Regions from separate parts of the Arthrobacter sp. zg-Y1219 genome, predicted to be linked through region 3. Evidence: riboswitches for the same ligand, from Rfam matches in the RefSeq annotation. Region 3 holds a riboswitch; each other region holds the start of a gene.
The links. A riboswitch is a leader RNA that binds a small molecule or an ion and turns the genes downstream of it on or off. The one in region 3 is predicted to bind S-adenosylmethionine.

Region 1: linked by a shared signal. The riboswitch ahead of QNO00_RS00145 (ABC transporter substrate-binding protein) and the one ahead of QNO00_RS06505 (hypothetical protein) in region 3 are both predicted to bind S-adenosylmethionine.
Region 2: linked by a shared signal. The riboswitch ahead of QNO00_RS02265 (flavin reductase family protein) and the one ahead of QNO00_RS06505 (hypothetical protein) in region 3 are both predicted to bind S-adenosylmethionine.

What each region holds. Positions count from the first base shown of each region.
Region 1 is NZ_JASKLY010000001.1:33,029-37,450, forward strand. It holds gene QNO00_RS00135 (TrkH family potassium uptake protein) at 1-772, shown strand, start outside; gene QNO00_RS00140 (potassium channel family protein) at 765-1,466, shown strand; SAM riboswitch class IV at 1,657-1,774, shown strand; gene QNO00_RS00145 (ABC transporter substrate-binding protein) at 2,011-3,666, shown strand; gene QNO00_RS00150 (ABC transporter permease) at 3,663-4,422, shown strand, end outside.
Region 2 is NZ_JASKLY010000003.1:233,597-238,018, reverse strand. It holds gene QNO00_RS02275 (GNAT family N-acetyltransferase) at 1-787, opposite strand, end outside; gene QNO00_RS02270 (hypothetical protein) at 860-1,384, opposite strand; gene QNO00_RS02265 (flavin reductase family protein) at 1,444-1,950, opposite strand; SAM riboswitch class IV at 2,010-2,130, opposite strand; gene QNO00_RS02260 (PhzF family phenazine biosynthesis protein) at 2,256-3,092, shown strand; gene QNO00_RS02255 (nitronate monooxygenase) at 3,100-4,167, shown strand; gene QNO00_RS02250 (Vms1/Ankzf1 family peptidyl-tRNA hydrolase) at 4,244-4,422, opposite strand, start outside.
Region 3 is NZ_JASKLY010000010.1:37,623-42,044, forward strand. It holds gene QNO00_RS06495 (LLM class flavin-dependent oxidoreductase) at 1-607, shown strand, start outside; gene QNO00_RS06500 (acetamidase/formamidase family protein) at 639-2,024, opposite strand; SAM riboswitch class IV at 2,163-2,299, shown strand; gene QNO00_RS06505 (hypothetical protein) at 2,315-2,701, shown strand; gene QNO00_RS06510 (VOC family protein) at 2,799-3,236, shown strand; gene QNO00_RS06515 (CPBP family intramembrane glutamic endopeptidase) at 3,275-4,000, opposite strand; gene QNO00_RS06520 (NAD(P)H-hydrate dehydratase) at 4,012-4,422, opposite strand, start outside.

The DNA of each region.
Region 1 (4,422 bases), on a different contig from region 3:
TCCGGCGGTGAGCCTGCCCATCTGCGCGGCGGTCATCCTCGGCGGCCTCGGATTTCCGGTACTGGTCCAGCTGCGCCGGGACCTGCGCATCCCGCGGCGCTGGTCAATGAACACCCGGCTGGTGCTGGCCGGCAGCGCCGTGCTCCTGCTTGCCGGAACTGTCTTCATCACGGCGCTGGAGTGGGACAACCCGCGCACGCTGGGTCCGCTGGACTGGCCCTCCAAGCTCCTGACCGGGTTCTTCCAGTCCGTGCAGACACGCACCTCGGGGTTCTACAGCGTGGACATCGCCGCCTTGGACGGCGCCACCCTGCTGGTCATGGACGCGCTGATGTTCATCGGCGCCGGACCCGCCGGCACGGGCGGCGGGGTCAAGATCACGACTGCTGCCGTGCTGTTCTTCATTCTCGCCGCGGAGGTCAGGGGCCGGCGGCAGGTGAACGTCCTCGGCAAATCGCTCTCCCCGGCGGTCTACCGCCAGGCCATCGCCGTGCTGGTGCTCTCGGTCCTTTTCGTGGGCACCGCCACCGGCATACTGCTGGTCCTGACCGGGTTTCCCCTGGAATCGGTCCTGTTTGAAGCAGTTTCGGCGTTCGCCACGGTTGGCCTGTCCACCGGCATCACCGCGCACCTTCCGGCGGCGGGCCAGCTGATCCTGATCGTCCTGATGTTCGCCGGCCGGCTCGGCCCACTCCTCTTTGCCTCGGCGCTGGCACTGCGCGACCGGCCGCTGCACTACGAACTTCCGATCGAAAGGCCCATCATTGGCTAGGTTCAGCTTTCTTGGTGCGCGGGATCCGGGACACGCCCGCGCCGACGCAGACGCAGTCGCCGTGCTCGGGCTGGGCCGCTTCGGGGAGTCCGTCGCCCTGGAGCTGATGGCCGAGGGCACCGAGGTTTTGGGCGTGGACAGCAATGGAGAGGTGGTCCAGCGGCTCGACGGCCGCCTCACTTTGGTCGTGACGGCGGACTGCACTGACACTGAAGTGCTCGATCAGCTGTCGGTGTCCGAATTCAACCGTGTGGTGCTGGGCATCACCAGCGACATCGCGGCCAGCGTGCTCACCGCCTCGCAGTTGGTCCGCTCCGGGGTGGCCCAAGTGTGGGCCGCGGCCGCCAGCGAGCAGCACGGACTGATCCTGGACCAGATCGGCGTCCACCACGTGGTTTACCCGGAGCAGGACATGGGCCGGCGGGTCGCTCATCTGGTCCGCGCCAGCCTGCTGGAGTACATCAGGGTGGGCGAAGACTTCGCCGTCGCCGAAACGGTGCCGCACGGCGCCGTCGTCGGCGTTCCCCTCGATCCCGGGCGGGTTCAGGAGATGTACGGCGTCTCGATTATTGCCCGCCGGAGCGCGTCCGGCCCTTGGGAATTCGCCGGCGCCGGCATGGTGCTGACCATCCTGGACCGGATACTGATCGCCGGGCCGCCGGAGCGGACCGACGCCTTCAGCCAGCCAGCCTGACGGCCGCCTAACCGGGCATGCCCGCCCTTCCGAGCACGCCCGCGAGCGCCGGTTGACGACGGATGACGCGTTCGGTGGAGTGTGACGGTTTGGACCGAAATATGACCGAATTAGCGACCTGTGACCGTCGCTTACCCCGGATAACGTCATCTGCCCGCCGGTAGCCGGCGTCCTCTAGCATGTAGTCAGCAATCAAGAGTTCCAGCCATCGGCCCTGGCCGGCTGGGCAGCAACCCTCTCGTCGTAGCGGGGTGCTCCAGGTGATGATTCGGCCGGCGGGCAGACGCCCGGCCCGGCAAGTACGGCGTCCGTGCTGCTCCGGCGGCACCCCGCGGCGCCATGATCGCAGAGGCAGCACCGATGAATCGATGTCCCCGCCCCACCGGCTAGACCCTTTCCCGCGCCAGGCCTCGGCCTCCCCGCCGGGCATCCTCCTGCCCGGCTGACGTCCTGCTCCCGGCCGGGCATCCTCCTGCCCGGCCGGCGCTTGCCCGCGCCCCCTGTCACTGCATCTGCTCCAGCCCTTCCGAGAGAAAGCAGCACCATGAACCTGTCCAGGAAACTCACCGGGAAGCGTCCGGTGTCCGCTCCCGCCGCGTCTCTGCTGATCCTGTCCCTTATCACCGCCGTCCTCGCTTCCGGCTGCAGCACGCAGCCGGGCAGCGCCTCCGATTCCACTGATCGGCACGGCGGCGAGCTGGTGTACCTGGATGCCGAACTGTCCTCCAACACGCAGCTCCAGAGCAGCGGCACCTGGCAGGACAGCGCCTACATCCAGAACATCACCGATCGGTTGATCTACCGCGACCCCGAAACACTGGAACTGAAGCCGTGGATCGCGGAGGAGTGGACGGTCAGCGACGACGGCCTGACCTACACCTTCCTTATCCGGGAGGGCGCCAGCTTCAGCAACGGCCAGGTGCTGGACGCTTCAGCGGTTCAACGGAACCTGGAGTGGCAGGCCAACGGCGACAGCGCCAAGGGCATCCCCGCGAACAACTGGTTCCCGAAGGTCTCGGCGGTAACGGCCGACGACGCCGCCCGGACCGTAACGGTGCAGCTCACCACCCCGCACGCCCCCTTCCTGAATGTGCTCTCCTTCTGGCGCACCAGCCTGGTCGCCGATGAAACCATCAACGCACCGATCGAGGCGCAGTCACAGCTCACCGGCATCATCGGCAGCGGCCCGTTCACCGTGGAATCCGAAAAGTACGGAGAGGAAATCGTCCTCACCCGCCGGGAAGGATATGCGTGGGCGCCGCCCGGCCTGGAAAACCAGGGCGAGGCCTACCTGGATCGGATCACCATCATTCCGGTCACCGAGGACAGTGTCCGGCTGGGCTCGCTGCGCGCCGGCGAGGCCGACCTGATCCGCTACGTTCAACCCAGTGAAGAGCAGACCCTGACCGCGGCCGGTTTGGAAGTGATCAGCGCCCGGGGGGTTGGCAACGCCAACGTCTGGGACCTGCGGCAGTCCGCGCCGTTCCTGGATGACATCCGGGTGCGGCAGGCACTGCAGCACGGCATCAACCGGGAGCAGATCATCTCCGATCTCTACACGGAGAACTGGAACGCTGCCACCAGCATCCTCACCCCGGGATCCCTCGGGTACAAGGACGAATCGGAGAAGCTGGCCTTTGATCCGGAAAAGTCCGGCCAGCTGCTCGACGACGCCGGGTGGACCGGCAGGGACGCCGACGGGTTCCGTACCCGCGACGGCGAGCAGCTGCACATCCTGACCTACGTGGACGTTTTCGACAGCACGTCCAAGCCCCTTTTCCAGCTGATCCAGTGGCAGCTCAAACAACTGGGCGTAAACCTGGAAATCAAGGAGACGGACTACGCCAACTACTCCACGGTGCTGGCGGACCCCACGGTGGGCGCACGGCGCAACGGATGGCCGGAAGCTGACCCGATCCGGCTCACCGTGAACTACTCCAGCGACCACCTGAATGCCTTCAACCTCCAGCAGCCCGACCCGGTCCTGGACGCCCTGCTCGCCGAGCAGCTGACGGCTGCCGACACCACGGCCCGCACCGAAATCCTCGGCCGGATCCAGGACCACATCGTCGAGTCCGCCTACGCACTGCCCATCCTGGACGACTCCCAGATCTTCGCCCTGCAGCCCACCCTCCACGGACTGACCTTCGGTGCCGAGGCACGCCCGTCCTTCTACGAAACCTGGACGGAAACCAAGTGAGCAACCCGTCCGGCACCGGTGTCACCGCCGTCATCGCCGCGCGCATCGGGCAGTCCCTCCTGGTCATCGCCCTGACCTACGTGTTCGTCTACTTCATTCTGTTTGCCCTGCCCGGCGACCCCATCGGCAGCCGCATCAACAACCCGCTGAACCCCATCCCGGAAGAGCAGGCGGCAGCCATTACCGCTTACTACAACCTGGACCGGAACGCCCTGGAACAGTTCTGGATCTCGGTGACCCGCCTGTTTCAGGGCGACCTGGGATTCTCGCTGGCCACCGGCCGCCCGGTCGCCGACCTGATCAGCCAGGGACTGGGAGAAACCGTGGCGCTGGCCGCCGTCGCCCTGGTTCTGGCCCTGGCCCTGTCCCTGGTGATTGCGGCCGCCGCCGTGCTGGCGCCGTGGAAAACGGTCCGCCGGCTGGCCGGTGCCTTCCCGGTGCTCTCCCTGTCCACCCCCAGCTTCCTGGCCGGCCTGCTGCTGCTGCAGGTTTTCGCGTACCAGCTCGGCTGGTTCTCCTCCATCCGCGACGAGGGCGCCAAATCGCTGCTCCTGCCGGCCGTCACGCTGGCCTTCGGCGTCAGCGCACCGATCACCCAGGTGCTCATCCGCGGCCTGCGCAAGGCCTACAACGAACCGTTCATCACGGTCCTGCGCGCCAAGGGCGTGCCCGAGGGCCGGATCTTCACCGGCCACGTGCTGCGCAACGCCTCGATCCCGGCACTGACCCTGTTCGGGCTGACGGTCGGGGAACTGC
Region 2 (4,422 bases), on a different contig from region 3:
CGGCGCTGGATGATCCCATTTGCCGGAGCTCGTCGACTGCCGCCTTTGTCATGACTGTGCCGTATCCGCGACCGCGGTGTTCCTGATGTACTGCCAGCGGTTCGATAAGTCCAGGACGCCCTTCGCCAGCCGACCACACCGCGGCGACGGCGACGACCTGACCGTCACGGCATCGCAGGGACAGTATGCGCCCGAAGTCGAGAAAGGGGCTTTCCGCAGCTAGACGCCATCCGTCCACGAAATGTTGGATGCGCCCGTCCGGGATCGGTGTACCTCGGAAGGCCGACCAGTGCACAGCCACCCACTCAGCGGTGTGACCTGGTTCCACGGTCTCAATGACGAAGCCCGACGCCTTGGGAGATGCGGCCAGATCGTGGTGGAGCGGTGTCCACGGTTCGTGGGGCGCCCAATCGTTCTGCGCAAGCTGCTCAATCAAGGCAACCGCACCGCGCGCCTCGATAGTTGCTGCTCCTGCGCCGAGGATTCCGGCCATCGGGTTGTTGACGTCAACAACGATGCGAAGGGCAAGGGCTGCGTCTTGGCGCCGCGTCGGATCAATGGCGAACCGCAACAGCTCGGGACCGTCGAGAAGGGCAATGGCAAGGTTCGTGTCGCCCTGAGACCACACGCGCGTCGCAGCGGCAGTGGCGGCTGGCCCTCGCAGGGAGTACCAGCCCAGATCGCCTGGGTGTAGCTGCAGCGGTTCCCCGTCGTGCTGCCACTTCCCCAAAACGCTGCAGATCTCCCCGAGCTCGTCTACACCTGGTGTTCGAAGGACAACGTCCATGATCCCCCGTTTTTCTTCTCCAAAATGCTCCAGTTCCCAAGGCCCGGGAAGTATTTATCCGGTAGAGGATCCTCAATGTGGAGCGTGGTTCGCTAACCCGTCCGCGCTGATGGGGTCCGAGAGACTGAACTCGCAGTACTTTCCGGTCAGTTCCCCGCCGACGCTGAACTCGAGTCGAAGCGTCCGAGCCTCAGCAGGTGGAGCCGGTGTGTAGACCCAGAGCGCGTCCCACTCCATACCGCTGCCGGCCGTCTGGCCTCCTGACCGCCGGTACTCGGTGCCAATATCATCAGATACAACCGTGGTGATCCCCTCAAAAACGGCGACGCCAGGCATCGGAGGCGGGTTCTCAGATCGGTCTGATCCTGCAGCTTCACGCCGCTTCCACCACTCCTCGAGTCCTCGGTTGAAACGGCCGTCCCGGGACATTGTCTCTTTCCCACGCACTCCGCTGAGGTGCACATGGATGCCCGGCTCTCCGGCGCTGACACCGACGAAGCCTGGCGCGTCTTTGAACTCAACACCTGCAAAGCGAACATCGATACCATCGCTGGTTCCGACCACGAGGTCATGAGGCGCGTGCGTGAGTGCAATCATGCAGTCACTTTAGCGGCCCTAGTTCGCACGCGTCAGCGCGGGTTTTCCAGCGCCGCGGCTCAGGCAAACTCCGCGACGCTGAGGTGTCGGAACGCCGACCCGTGGAACACCAGCGGCTCGTGGGCATCGTCATGCGAGGCGTGGCCGTGGACGCGGAGCAGCACGACGCTGTGGTCCCCGGCGGGCACCTCGTTCTCCACTGAGCACTCGAGCCACAGGGCTGCCCGGTCCAGGAAAAGGGAACCCGATTCGTCGGTGTGCAGGTTCAGGCCCGCAAAACGGTCCCCGGACTTGGACGCAATCTGCTTGCAGATCCCCTCGTGGTCGGAGCCCAGGATCGACACCCCGATCCTGGCCGCAGGCCGGAGCACCGGCCAGGTGCGGGAGGTGTTCTGCACGGCGAACATCACCAAGGGAGGATCCATCGAAACGCCCACGGTAAAGGATGACGCAACAATTCCCTGCGGCTGCCCGTCCACCACAGCGCACAACGCGGCAATGCCGGAGGGGAAACGCGAATAGGCACGGCGCAGGGCCGCGGGCTGAAGATCGGTAACAAGAGACATGCGAAGAGATTCCTCTGCCTTAAGCGCCGGACCGACGATTAACAACAGGGTCGGCACAAACGCGGTACTTGCCGCAGCCGGGAAGTTTTGCCGGGCGGCCGAATCGTCACCTGGAGCACCCCGCTACGGCGAGAGGGTTGCCGTCCAGCCGGCCAGGGCCCGTGGCTGGAACTCTTGATTCTTCTTCCAACGTAGGCGGCACGGGTGCACGCCTGCAAACACCTGCCTTAGTTCGTAAAACTCAGCTTCACAAAACTCCCCGCAGCGAATGAAAACTCCCCACGGTGAAGGGATAGAGTTTGGGCATGAAACAGCGGTGGTTTAAACAGGTGGACGTTTTTGGCAGCGAGCCGTATTTGGGGAATCCCCTCGCCGTGGTGCTGGAAGCCGAGGGACTTTCGGACTCCGACATGGAGTCCTTCGCGCGGTGGACGAATTTGTCCGAAACCACGTTCGTGCTGCCTCCCACCCGCGACGGCGCCGATTACCGGGTGCGGATCTTCACCCCCGGCGGAGAAATCCCGTTCGCCGGACACCCGACATTGGGTACCTGCCACGCGTGGCTGGAGGCCGGCAACAAGCGCCGCTATCCCGACGTCGTCGTGCAGGAATGCGGGATTGGCCTCGTAACGCTTCACGCCAACGCAGGCATTGCCGCGTTCGCCGCGCCGCCGCTGCTGCGCTCGGGCCCCTTGGAGGACGAAGTCCTGGACCAGGCACTGCGTGCGCTGAACCTGGACCGCACACAGATCCTCGCCTCCAACTGGATCGACAACGGCCCCGGCTGGCTCGGACTTCTGCTGCCCGACGCCGCTGCGGTGCTGGCGCTGAAGCCGGATCCCACCATCATGGGCAACCTGCGCGTGGGCGTCATCGGCGCCCAGCCCGAGGACGCCGAAACCGACTTTGAGGTCCGCGCCTTCGTTCCCGGCCTGGGCATCACCGAAGATCCGGTGACCGGAAGCCTCAACGCCGGCCTCGCCCAATGGCTGATCGGCGCCTCCCTGGCACCGGAGCGCTATGTGGTCACGCAGGGAACCGCGGTGCAGCGGTCCGGCCGGGTCCGCGTGTTCACCCGCGACGGCAAGATCTGGGTGGGCGGGTCCACGGTCACCTCCATCGACGGCACCGTCACCCTCTAGGCGCAGCGTGTTCAGCCTTCAGTCTCTTGCCCTGCCCGTAATCGGTGCGCCCATGGCGGGCGGGCCGTCCACGCCCGAACTCGCCGCGGCGGTCAGCAACACCGGCGGGCTGGGGTTCCTGGCCGCCGGCTACAAAAGCTCAGCCGCCGTGGCAGCGGAAATCGCCCGCACCCGGAGACTCACCCAGGCGCCGTTTGGCGTGAACCTCTTTGTTCCGGACCGCGCCAACACCTACCGCGCCGCTCCCGGCACCCCCGATGACGGCACCACCGCCGGCGAAAAGCTGGCAGCGGCACTGGCCTTCCGGAACCTTCTCGCTGCCGGAACCGCAGCGGAACCCGGGCTGCTGGACCCCGACGACGACGACGGCTGGCCCGCCAAACTGGAACTGGTCCTGCAGGAACGGGTGCCGGCGGTGTCCTTTACCTTTGGACTGCCGGACCCGGAGATCCTGGCGGAACTCGCCGGGCGGGACATCTGCACGGTCGTCACCGTCACCGACACTGCCGAAGCCCAGGCCGCGGCCGACGCCGGCGCCCGGGTGCTCTGTGTCCAGGGGCCCGAGGCCGGAGGGCACCGCGGAACGCTGGACAGCGCCAAAGTTCCCGGCGACCTTCCCCTGGACCTGCTCCTCCGGGGGATCCGGAGGGCCTGCGACCTGCCCCTGATCGCTGCCGGAGGAATCTCCGCACCGGCGGACGCCGCCGCAGCATCTGCCGCCGGTGCTGCAGCCGTCCAGGTGGGAACCCTGCTGCTGCTCAGCAGCGAAGCGGGCACCAGCGCGGTGCACCGGGCGGCCCTGCGGGAAGCAGCGCAGGGCGGGCGGTTTTCCGAAACGTCACTGACCCGGGCGTTCTCCGGCCGTCCGGCCCGCGGGCTGACCAACGCTTTCATGCGCGCCTATCCGGATGCGCCGGACGCCTATCCGTACGTCAACCAGATCACGGCTCCGCTGCGGGCCGCCGCAGCAGCGGCGGGGGATCCGGACGGGGTCAGCCTGTGGGCCGGCACGGGGTACCGGCTGGCCACGGAGCAGCCGGCAGCGGACATCGTCCGCCGGCTCGCCGGGAACTGACGAGGCAGCAGCGGCCTGAGCCGCCGCCCCGCCGCTGTTCAAGCCGCCGCCTCCGCCGCCGTTCAGGGCGCCGAGCTTACGGCACCGAAATCCGGATGAAGACCGACGCCGCATCCTTCGCGGCCTTGGCCAGCGCCGCCGCTTTGGGATCCTGAACGTCCAGGAAACGCAGCCGGGCCAGAGCGCTCCAGGGACGAAAAACCGGCTCGCGGGCCAGCACCTCGAGCAGGGGCCGGTCGCCGCCGAACACCAGGT
Region 3 (4,422 bases):
CCGCAAGCACACCCTGGTGTTCCGCGCCGCGATCGCCGGTGCCGGTCTGGCGGCCTCCGATCCGGTCATGACCGGCGCCTCCGGAACGCTGCCGGTGGAACCGCAGTCCCCCGGGCTGAGCAACCGGATCTGGTGGGGTTCGGGAACGCGGGCCACGGCGAAGTGGACGGGCCAGCAGGGCATGAACCTGATGAGCTCGACCCTCCTGACCGAGGACACAGGCGTGCCCTTTGACCAGCTCCAGGCCGAGCAGATTGAGGTGTTCCGCGCCGCCTGGGCGGAGTCCGGGCACGAGGGAACGCCGCGCGTATCCGTCAGCCGCAGCGTCATTCCCCTGGTTACCGAGGAGGACCGCCGGTATTTCGGGCTGCGTGCCCAGGCCGACACCAGGGACCAGGTGGGCCGGCTCGACGGCGGACTGGCCCGGTTCGGCAAGAGCTACATCGGTGAACCGGAGGTGATTGCGGCCCAGCTGGCCGGCGACGCCGCGGTGCAGGCCGCGGACACGGTCCTGATCACGGTGCCGAACCAGCTGGGCGTTGACTACAACGTGCAGCTGCTGGAGAGCATCCTCAAGCATGTCGCTCCGGCGGCCGGCTGGCGCTGAACATTCGGCGCTGACCCCTTCGGCTGAGGCATCAGCCGAAGTCGGCCTTGCGGATCAGCCCGTGCACGCCCACGGTCCGGTCCACGACCTGGGACACGGCGAAGTCGGCGGCGGCGGACAGGTAGGCGTAGGCGACGGCGCGGTCCATGCCTTTTTCCTGCTCGAGGAAGTCCAGGGCATTGACCACTGCCCGCCGCATGGCCACGTTCAGGTCACTGCTCACCCCACCGGCGCCCAGGCCGTCGGGGTCGGAGAGGCCGATGGGAATCCAGGCATCTGCGGTTTCGCCGAACGGATACCGGTGGGCCAGGGCCGGCGCGTCCCCCGAACCGGGTTTGCAGACGGTCAGCCGGAAGGTGCCGCGCAGGGAACCTTCCATGGCGGTCAGCGCCACTTCGCCGTCGCCCATGCCCATGTGCGGATCGCCCACGTAGAACAGGGCGCCGTCGGCCTTGACCGGCAGGTAAAAGGTGGACCCGGGGCCCAGATGGCGGATGTCGATGTTGCCGCCGCCGAGCGTGGGCGGCACTGAGTTGGCCTCGGGGCCGGTCAGGCCCTCGTTCTCGGAGAAGGCCACGCCCATCATGCCCATGAACGGGCGCAGCGGAAAGCGGATTTTCATGTCGCCGCTGGTCATAACGCCCTTGCCGTCCTCGATTGCGGTGAAGACCGAGACGTTGCCGTAGTCCGTCGGGACGCCCGAGGACCGGTTGTCCGCGGCCGCCGGCGGCATGACTTCCTCCAGGGTGATGCCCTCCGGTGCGGCCGGGCCGTTCTGCAGCGCGAGCGCGCCCTTGCCGTGGCGGCTGGAGACGACGCCGTAGGGGACCCGGGGCACGGCCGCGAGGGTTTCGATCTTCAGGACGTCACCGGGCTCGGCTCCTTCCACGGCAACGGGACCGGTGACGATGTGCGGCCCGTCCGTGTCGAAGTTCCGCGGCGTGCGGTTGTAGCCGGCGGCAATGTCCAGGGCGTCCTGCAGCACCCCGTCCGCCGCGACGCCGTGGCCCCCGAAGAAGGACAGCGGATCCCGGCCCTGGTCCTCCAAGATCCCCTCATGCGAGAGGGCGTCGATGGTGACGGTCTGCCCGGATTTCATCCGGGCCACCGGCGTGGCATGCACAGTCGGCACGTAACCCCAGAGCACTTCGTCCGGGGTGGAGGCGAGATAGAGGTCCCCGGGCATGTCTCCGGAGTGCGGCTGCAGGATGGCCCCCGGCCTCGGGCCGGCCGACCCGGGCGACCCGGCAGCACCGGCGTCCGCAGCTGCCGCGGAAGAATCCTGCGCCGGTTTCGCACTGCATCCCGACCCCACCGCCAACATGCCAAGACCCGCCGCGGCTCCGAGGAATCCCCTGCGGCCCAGGCCCTTGGTGAGTACCGCTGCGGCCTCGCGTCCAATCAGCATTCGGTTCATCGTGTCCTCCAATAGCTCGTGCCATCAAGCTAGCCAAACGGAGTTTCGAGGCTGTTTCCGGCGGATGAACGGGCCACGCACATCACGGCGGACCACGGCGGTTCCCAGTGTCGGCGTCGTGCGCTAGGGTGGTCTCAGCTTCACGAGAGGTGGCCACCGGCCCGGATTCGTCCGGCCGGAAAAGCTCCGACTGGCCTCACACCAACCCCACTGTTCGGCGGGTGGTTCGGATGACGAAGCGGCCCGCTGCCGCCCGGCGCGGGCAAGGACACTCTGTAAAGGACCACGCTGTGAGCATTTCCAGTGACACCCGTTGCGTCAGCTTCACCCCCGGCCACAACGTCCACCTCATCCACGGCAAAAAGCTGGCCGGTTTTGATGACTGGGTGGATGCCCGGGCCTACGCCGATGTTGAGCTGGACCTGATCCAGCTGATTGTGGACGGTGAGCAGCAGCTGATGTGGTTCCACGACATCCCCGCCCTGGCACTGGCCCTGGCGCACTCCGGCGGAGAGGCACAGTGGTGCGCACGCTACTCGTCGCTGTTGGTGCCCGGCGGCTTCGACAGCCCGGCCCGGCGCTCTTTTTTCTACTTGGCCACGCCGGAAAGGGTGCATCCCTGTAAACGGATCGCCGCAGGCGCCGGCGCTGCCGCTCAAGAGCAGCTGCGGGGCTGACCCCCGGCGATCGCTTCCGGGCCGCGCCGGCGTCTGCGGACAGTAACTGTCCGCAATCCTTCCGGGCAGGAGCCTGCCGCTGGCTAGGCTCCTGCCCATGACGTTCAATATCCAGATATGTGTTGACTGCGCCGACCCCCACGCCCAGGCCGATTGGTGGGCCGAAACCCTGGGCTGGGTCCCGGAGCCCCTCGACCAGGCCCTGATCGATTCCCTGCTGGAACAGGGCGCCGTAAGCCCGGACCTGCTGATCGAGCACAACGGACAGCGCAGGTGGCGCGACGGCGCCGCAATCTGCCGGGAAAGCGAGGTGGGTTCCCCGGGACGCCTGCGAATCCTGTTCCAGCCCGTGCCCGAACCGAAGACGGTGAAGGACCGCATCCATCTGGACATCCACCTCGACGGCGGAGACAAGGACGCGATGCGCGCGGCGCTGGAGGCGCGGGGTGCCACGTTCCTTTACGCAGCCGAGCAGGGTCCGTCCTCCTGGTACACGATGGCCGACCCCGAGGGCAACGAATTCTGCATCGCCTAGTCCGCCGACCGGCGGATCCGACGCCGCACCGCCAACGGTTATCCCAGCAGCTCTGCCGGGATCGCGTAGGTCAGCAGGACGGCGAGCAGGTTTTTCGCGGCGTGGACCGCGTAGGACAGGATGAAGTTGTTCCCCGCCCAGACGTAGATGCCCACCAGAACCGCGCCCATGGCCAGGTACGGAAGCAGCACCGGCAGCGTCAGCGATTCCTTCCCCGCGATGTGGATCCCGGCGAACAGCAGCAGCGAGATCAGGCAGCAGACCCAGATGTTGAGGTATTTGCTGAGCTTGCCGATCAGCAGGTGGCGGAAGATGTACTCCTCGACAAACGGCGCAATCACCACCAGCAGGGGAATGATCAGCAGCGGAGGCAGGGAGACGACCAGCCCCTCAACCGCCTCCTGGTTCACCGCGGTCTCCGGCGGGCCGGAAATCAGGACGACGACGGCGGTAAGCAGCAGCATCGCGAAAACGCCGCCGGGAATGATCGCCAGGGTCAGCCACGGGCGGGTAGCCAGGATCCGGGTCTCCCGCACCGCATAGCGCCACGACGCCCAGGCCGCCAGCGCGCCTGCGGACAGGTAGAACGCCAGGTTCACGGCGTAGCCGGCCAGCAGCGGATCAGGGATCAGCTGCATCAGACCGGGAACGCCAAGGCCCGGGGCAAAGCTGAAGATCAGGAGGAACAGGACATAGAACCCGGCGGCAAACCCGTCCCGGGGCGTGAAGGTGTAGGGCAGGGGCAGGATCGCCGGCCGGTTCATTCTCGGCACCGCTAGACGGTCAGCTCCGCCATCACGCGGGGCATCGCTTCGAGCAGCTCTCCGGCGAGGAAGCTCAGCGGCCCCTGGGCTGCGGAAAGCCGGTCGCCGGCGGTGGAATGCAGGTAGGTGCCCCAGCAGGCGGCCTGCTCCGGGGACGCTTGGCGGGCGAGGAATCCGCCGACCGCGCCGGCCAGGACGTCGCCGCTGCCGGAGGTGCCCAGCCCGGGATTTCCGGCCGGAATTTCCCAGCGGCGACCGTCCGGGGCGGCGATGAGCCCGTGCAGGGCCACCACTGCCTGGTACCTGGCAGCGATGTCGCCGGCGGCCTGCTCCATCTCGAGGTCGGCCTCCGGATCCGCGTCCAGCAGGCGCGCGGCTTCGTTCTTGTTCGGCGTCAGGACCAGGCGCCCGGCCCAGCGTTC